2 linked regions of the Oleomonas cavernae genome follow. The protein of the gene in region 2 interacts with the protein of the main gene of each other region in a pairwise test. Links are inferred from orthologs where the notes say so. Each region holds a gene or a part of one and is shown on either strand. Other genes may lie near its edges. The genes, in order: D3874_RS08255 and mrdA.

Evidence for each region.
Region 1: the proteins of mrdA (region 2) and D3874_RS08255 interact in binary tests that used the Escherichia coli proteins (3 or more experiments, as listed by UniProt). The link is inferred for Oleomonas cavernae from one-to-one orthologs.

What each region holds. Positions count from the first base shown.
Region 1 is NZ_QYUK01000011.1:957,332-960,704, reverse strand. Bases 300-3,359 are described here. They hold D3874_RS08255 (penicillin-binding protein 1A), read right to left. Parts: upstream 3,048-3,359; coding sequence 552-3,047; downstream 300-551. Other genes in these bases: D3874_RS08250 (HVO_A0114 family putative DNA-binding protein), read right to left, coding at 3,167-3,359. In the rest of the region: more of D3874_RS08250, read right to left, coding at 3,360-3,373. UniProt on the Escherichia coli protein: Cell wall formation. Synthesis of cross-linked peptidoglycan from the lipid intermediates.
Region 2 is NZ_QYUK01000011.1:1,617,267-1,620,573, forward strand. What follows is about bases 59-3,052. They hold mrdA (penicillin-binding protein 2), read right to left. Parts: upstream 2,496-3,052; coding sequence 621-2,495; downstream 59-620. Other genes in these bases: D3874_RS11470 (iron-containing alcohol dehydrogenase), read right to left, coding at 59-326; mreD (rod shape-determining protein MreD), read right to left, coding at 2,492-3,016. Also shown: more of D3874_RS11470, read right to left, coding at 1-58; rod shape-determining protein MreC, read right to left, coding at 3,054-3,307. UniProt on the Escherichia coli protein: Catalyzes cross-linking of the peptidoglycan cell wall. Responsible for the determination of the rod shape of the cell. Is probably required for lateral peptidoglycan synthesis and maintenance of the correct diameter during lateral and centripetal growth.

The sequences.
Region 1 (3,373 bases), 660 kb from region 2 along the record:
TCAACTCGACCTTGTAGCCGTGCTGCTCGGCCCAGCGGGTATACATGCGCAGCAGCATCTCGGCCCAGTCCTGGGCCTCGGTGCCACCGGCACCGGCGTTGACTTCGAGATAGCTGTCATTGGCATCGGCCTCGCCCGAGAGCAGCGCCTTCACTTCCGCCCCGGCCGCATCGTCGCGCAGGCCGCGCAGCGTGGTGACGGCGTCGTCGACCATGGTCTCGTCCCCCTCGGCTTCGGCCATCTCGGCCAGATCGAGGGTGTCGCGCAATTCCGCCTCGAGCCGGCGATAGGCGCCGATCGCATCTTCCAGGCGGGTGCGCTCGCGCATGATCTTCTGCGCTTCTGTGGGATCGTTCCACAGGCTGGGGTCTTCGACCCGGGCGTTCAGCTCGTCCAGGCGGACGTTGGCAACGTCCCAGTCAAAGATGCCTCCTCAGCAGTTCCAACGACTGCTTGATCTCGGCTTGCAGGGATTCGACGTCGGCGCGCATGGGTTCTAGCACTCGTGATGGGGTCGCACGGTATAGCCGGGAACGGCCGCCCCGATCAACTCAATAGAGCCCGCCGGTCGCGCTGTCGCCCGCGGCCGGTGCGCCGCCGCCCGGCGACGGCGCGCCGATGGCCCCCAGGAAGTCGCTGTCGTTGCCGAAGCCGTCCATGGTGAAGCTGCCGTCGGCCGAACCGTCGAGCACCGGGCGCGAACCGAAGGGCTCGGTGCCGGGCTTGAAGGCTTCGAAGATCGCCCGCTCGCCGGGGCCGGCGGGCGCACCGGTGGCCGGGTTCACGCGCACGAAGCGCAGGCCCGGCGGAATGCGGAACGGTATGCCCGGCTTGTCGGCCAGGGCCGCCTTCATGAAGTCGCGGAAGATCGGCGCCGCGACCACGCCGCCCGTCTCCTTGCCGCCCAGGGTACGCGGCTGGTCGAAGCCGACGAAGACGCCGGCGACCAGATCGGGCGAGAAGCCGATGAACCAGACGTCCTTGCTGTCGTTCGAGGTGCCGGTCTTGCCTGCGATCGGCTTGCCCACGGCGCGAACCCGGCCGCCGGTGCCCCGCTCGACCACGCCCTGGAGGATCGAGACCATCTGATAGGCGGTGCCGGCGTCGATCACCTCGGGCCGGTTGTCGGGAATGACCGGCGGCGCCTGGTCCGAGAAGCTGGTGGCGCCGCAACCCTCGCACGGGCGCATGTCGTGCTTGAAGACCGTGCGGCCGCGGCGGTCCTGGACCCGGTCGATGAAGCTGGGGGTGATCTTCTTGCCGCCGTTGACGAACTGGCCATAGGCCGCGGTCATGCGCAGCAAGGTGGTCTCGCCCGCCCCCAGCGACATGGCGAGGTAAGGCGGCAGGTCGATGACCACGCCGAAGCGTTCGGCCAGGGCCTTCACCTTGTCGATGCCCAGGTAATAGGCCAGGCGCGCGGTCACCAGGTTGCGCGATTTCTCCAGCGCGACCCGCAGGGTGATGGCGCCTAAGAAATCATGGCCGTAGTTGGCCGGCCGCCACGGCGGCATGCCCGGCCCCTGGTCGGCGACGAAGGGCGAATCCATCACCAGGGTGGAGGGGGTCAGGCCGGATTCAAGGGCGGTCGCATAGACGAAGGGCTTGAAGGTCGAACCGGGCTGGCGCAGGGCCTGGGTCGCGCGGTTGAACTGGCTCTCGTTGTAGGACCAGCCCCCGACCATGGCCAGGACACGGCCGGTATGGGGGTCGAGCGCCACCAGGGCGCCGCCGACATTGGGGATCTGGCGCAGGCCAAAGACACCCTCGCCCGCCTTCAGTTCCTCGACGGCGACGACATCGCCCACCTTGAACACGTCGCCGGGCTTGCGCGGCGCACCGCCCACACCCTGGTTGGCGGTGGTCGGCCGCGCCCAGGTCAGCTCGCTCAGGGGGATCGTGCCCTTGGCGCCGTCGAGCAGGCCGATCGACGCCGCCTTGGCATCGCTCGACAGCACCACCGCCATGCGCCAGGGCTTGATCCCCGGCACTATTAGGCCCGGCGGAATCGGCACTTCGCGCAAGGCCGCCAGCCAGTCGGTGGCGGCGTCGATGCGGGTGATCGGGCCGCGCCAGCCGTGGCGGCGGTCGTAATCGATCAGGCCTTCACGCAGCGCCTTCTCGGCCAGGGCCTGCATCGCCGGATCGATGCTGGTGCGCACGCTGAGGCCGCCTTCATAGAGCGCGGCATCGCCATAGAGCGAGACGATCTCGCGGCGCACTTCCTCGGCGAAATAATCGGCGCGGGTGGTGTTGCCCTGGCTGGCGTCACGCACGGTCAGGGGCGTGGCCTTGGCCTCCTGCCACTGTTCCTGGGTGATGCGCCCGTCCTCGTACATGCGGTCCAGCACCCAGTTGCGCCTGGTCGTCGCGGCTTCGCGCTGCTTGATCGGGTGATAGTTGGACGGTGCCTTGGGCAGCGCCGCCAGATAGGCGATCTCGGCGACCGAAAGCTTGTCGAGCGGCTTGTCGAAATAGTTGAGCGAGGCGGCGGCGACGCCGTAGGAGCCCATGCCGAGGTAGATCTCGTTGAGATAGAGTTCGAGAATCCGGTCCTTGGAGAAGGTGCGTTCGATCCTGAAGGTCAAGATCGCCTCGCGGATCTTGCGGCCGTAGGAGACCTCGTTGCCGAGGAGGAAGTTCTTGGCCACCTGCTGGGTGATGGTCGAGGCGCCGACCGGCCGGCGATCGCTGCCCATGTTGCGCAGGTTGGTGAACAGGGCGCGGATCACGCCCGAGAAATCGATGCCGCCATGCTCGTAGAAGCTCTTGTCCTCGGCCGAGAGGAAGGCGCCGATGACCTGGGGCGGAATGGCGGTGATGGGCACGAACAGGCGGCGCTCGCGGGCATATTCAGCCAGCAGCGAACCGTCGCCGGCGTGCAGGCGCGTGGTGACCGGCGGCTCGTAGACCGCGAGCTGCCGGTAGTCGGGCAGGTCGCGCGAATAGAAATGCACGGCGCCGAGCACTGCCAGCAACCCGACGATCGCGAGGATCGCGAACGCACCGAAAATGAAACCGAGAAAGCGCATGTAACGCCGTTGCATGGGACCGCCAGCGCCGACTTATAGCGTTATTGAGGACCGATGGGCACGTTGGTCCGTGAATATGGCGTGGCTGTGGCAGCCCTGCATCACTGTGACTCTGCCGCCTCGTCTATCTCGCCCTAAGCCGCCGCGTTCAGGCTGAAGCGCACGTCAACCCGCTCGTAGGGAAACAGCAACTTGCCGTCGCTCGTCCGCTCGATGACGCCTGCCTGGGCGAGCTTCATCGCATCGGTGTGCACGCCTTTCACGTCACGGCCCGCGCGCCGTGCCAGTTCTCGCACGCCAAGGGGCCCTGCGCCGGCCATGGCCTTGAGCAACTCCCACCG
Region 2 (3,307 bases):
AGCTTGGCGGTATCCATGGCGCTGCCGCCGCCAAAGCCGATGACCGCGTCGACCAGGGCCTGCCGCGCCGCATCGGCCGCGGCCACGACGATGCGCACCGGCGGATCGGCCTGGACCTGGTCGTAGACGGTGACGGCGATCCCGGCCGCGCGCAGGGCCGCCACGGCCGGCTCGATCAGGCCGGCCTTCACCAGGCCGGGATCGGTCACCAGCAGGGCATGGCGGGCGTGGACATCGCGCAGGATGGCCGGCAGGTCGGCCACGGCGCCGGGGCGCAGGACGATCCGCGGCGTGGTCGAGAAATCGAGAGCAATGGCGTTCGGCACAACGTCCCCCAGGGGTCACTGACAGGGGTCGTACAATAGCCCGCCGGCCGCCGCAATCGCACCCTTGCGCCGGGGCAAAGGAAAGCCCCGCAAGTCCTGGAAACCTCCCGGTATTCCAAGCCTCGCGGGGCTGGGTAATTTGGTGGGCCGTGTAGGGGTCGAACCTACGACCTAGTGATTAAGAGTCACCCGCTCTGCCAACTGAGCTAACGGCCCGATTCCGCGACTAGCGTGTCGGGAGGCGGGTAGATACCAAGCCGCCGCCGGCTTGTCGAGGACTTCATGCAAAAAAATTCAGGTGCGGTCGCCGGTCGCACCATTGGCCGGCGCCAGCGCGGTGCGCGATACCGGATCCAGGCGCATGGCTTCGCGCAGGATGTCGGCGGCGACGGGGGCCGCGGCCGAAGAGCCGCCGCCGCCATGCTCGACGATGACGGCACAGGCATAGCGCGGATTGTCGACCGGGCCGAAGCCCACGAACAGCGCATGGTGGCGCTCGTGCCAGGGCTTATCCTGCTCGCGCCGGCGCACGCCCGACAGGCGCTCCGCCCGGCTGATGCGCACCACCTGGCTGGTCCCGGTCTTGCCGCCGATCTGCATGCCCGGTTCGGTCACGCGTGAGCGGAAGGCCGTGCCCGACTGGCTGTTGGTGACCCGAATCATGCCCCTGACCGCCAGGTCCAGCCAACGCTTGTCGATATCCATCGCCGGCGCCGCTTCCGCCGCGCCAGGCGGCGCCTTGGCCAGGCGCGGCACCACCGCGCGACCGCCGTTGACCAGGCGCGCGGTCATCGTCGCCAGTTGCAGGGGTGTTGCCAGCACGTAACCCTGGCCGATGCCGGCGATCACGGTCTCGCCCTGCTGCCAGGGCTTCTTCAGGGCCTTTTCCTTCCACATCGTGGTCGGGATCAGGCCCGGCCGCTCGCCCGGCAGTTCGATCCCCAGCTTCTCGCCCAGGCCGAACTTGCGCACCCCTTCCGCCAGCCGGTCGACGCCGACCCGGCGCGCGACATCATAGAAGAAGCAGTCGCAGGACTGTTCCAGCGCCGTCTGGAAATCGACCGTGCCGTGGCCGCCCTTCTTCCAGCAATAGAAGGTATGGGTGCCGAGCTGGAACGAGCCGGGGCAGAACACGGTATGGGAGGGCTGGATGATTCCGGCATCCAGGGCCGTGACCCCGACCACCATCTTGAAGGTCGAGCCCGGCGGGTACTGGCCGCTGATCGGCTTGTTGATCAGCGGGCTGCGCGGGTGGCTCTGCAGCGTGTTCCATTCGGTCTTGCTGAGGCCCACGTTGAACGGCGTCGGGTCGAAGCCGGGGGTGGAGACGCAGACGATCAGTTCGCCCGTGTGCACGTCCATGACGACGACGGCGCCGCTTTCCTCGCCCAGGCGCTCGTGGGCGAAGCGCTGCAGCGCAAGGTCCAGGGCCAGCACGACATCCTCGCCCGGCTGGCCCTCGTCGCGCGTCAGTTCGCGGATCATGCGGCCGTAGGCGTTGACCTCGACCTGGCTGGCCCCGGCCTTGCCGCGCAGGGCGGAATCGAAGCTGCGCTCGACGCCGTTCTTGCCGATCTTGAACCCGGGGAGTTGCAGCACCGGATCGGCGCTTTCGGCGATGTCCTTGTCGCTGACCGAGGCGACGTAGCCGATCACATGGGCCAGTTCGGGCCCGAACGGGTAGTAGCGGGTCTCGCCCACGTCGGGCTGGATGCCGGGCAGTTCGGGGCTGTGGACATTGACCGCGGCGAACTCGCTCCAGCTCAGGTTCTCGAGCACGGTGACCGGCATGAAGGCACGCACCCGGCCCATCTCGCGCCGGATCCGGCGCAACTGGTGTTCGGGGATCGGCACGATGGCGTTGAGGCCGGTCAGGGTGGCATCGACATCGTCGCTCTGTTCCGGGATCAGCACGACGCGGAAATTCTGCCGGCCGGTCGCCAACTCGTTGCCGAAGCGGTCGAGAATGCGGCCCCGCGTCGGCGCCAGCAGGCGCAGGTTGATGCGATTGTCTTCCGCCAGCATCTGGAAGCGCTGGCCGTCGACCACCTGAAGCTGGTACATGCGCCCGGCCAGCACCGCCAGCAGGCCGAGCTGGCCGCCGGCGAGCAGCAATGCCCGCCGGGTAAAGGTCTTGGCGCGAAGATTGTCGTTCTTCTCGTTGTTCATCGGAATTCCTCGAGCGAATCGAGGAGCCGGACGATCTGGCCGAAGATCCAGCTGGCCAGCGGATAGAGCGCGATCGACAGCAGCATCTGCATGACGAAGGGCTGCAGCTCGATCAGGCGGGCGCCGTGCAGGCTGCCCAGCAGCCAGCCCGCCCCCGCCGCCAGGAAGGCGACGACGCCGAAGCCGAACCAGGCGATGCCGAAGGTGCGCGCGGTGAAGACCCGGCGCTCACGCGCCACGAACTGCTGCACCCCCAGCAGGATCAAGGTGCCCAGCCCGATCGGCGCGCCCGACAGGGTGTCCTGCAACAGGCCGATGATGAAGACCGCCGGCGGCGGCAGCAGGTGGGGCTGAAAAATCGTCCAGAAATAGATCAGCATCAGGGTCAGGGCCGGCCCGGCGGCATCGATCCCGCTGACGCCGGAAGGCGCCACGCCGATCAGTACGCAGACGAAGCCGACCAGCGGCGGCACCAGGAGCACCAGGTTGGCCAGCAGGCGGCGCGGCCAGGGCTCGATCACCGGTCCTGCTCCCCGGCTGCGGCCGGTGGCGCCGAGGTCACCGTGCCGGGGGGGCCGCGGCGGGCTTGGCCGGTTCGGCCTGTGCGTTGACCGAGGGCAGCGGCGGGCCGGCCGGCGGGGCGGGATCGGGGATGGCATCGGGCTCGAGCGAGTATTCGACGATCTTGATGAAGTCGAGCTTGTCGAAGCGCACCCAGGGCCTGACCCGGACCACGCCGTTGGTCACCGTTTCGATCGAGCCGATGGGCAGGCCGGGCGGAAACATGCCGCCCAGGCCTGAGGTGACGATGC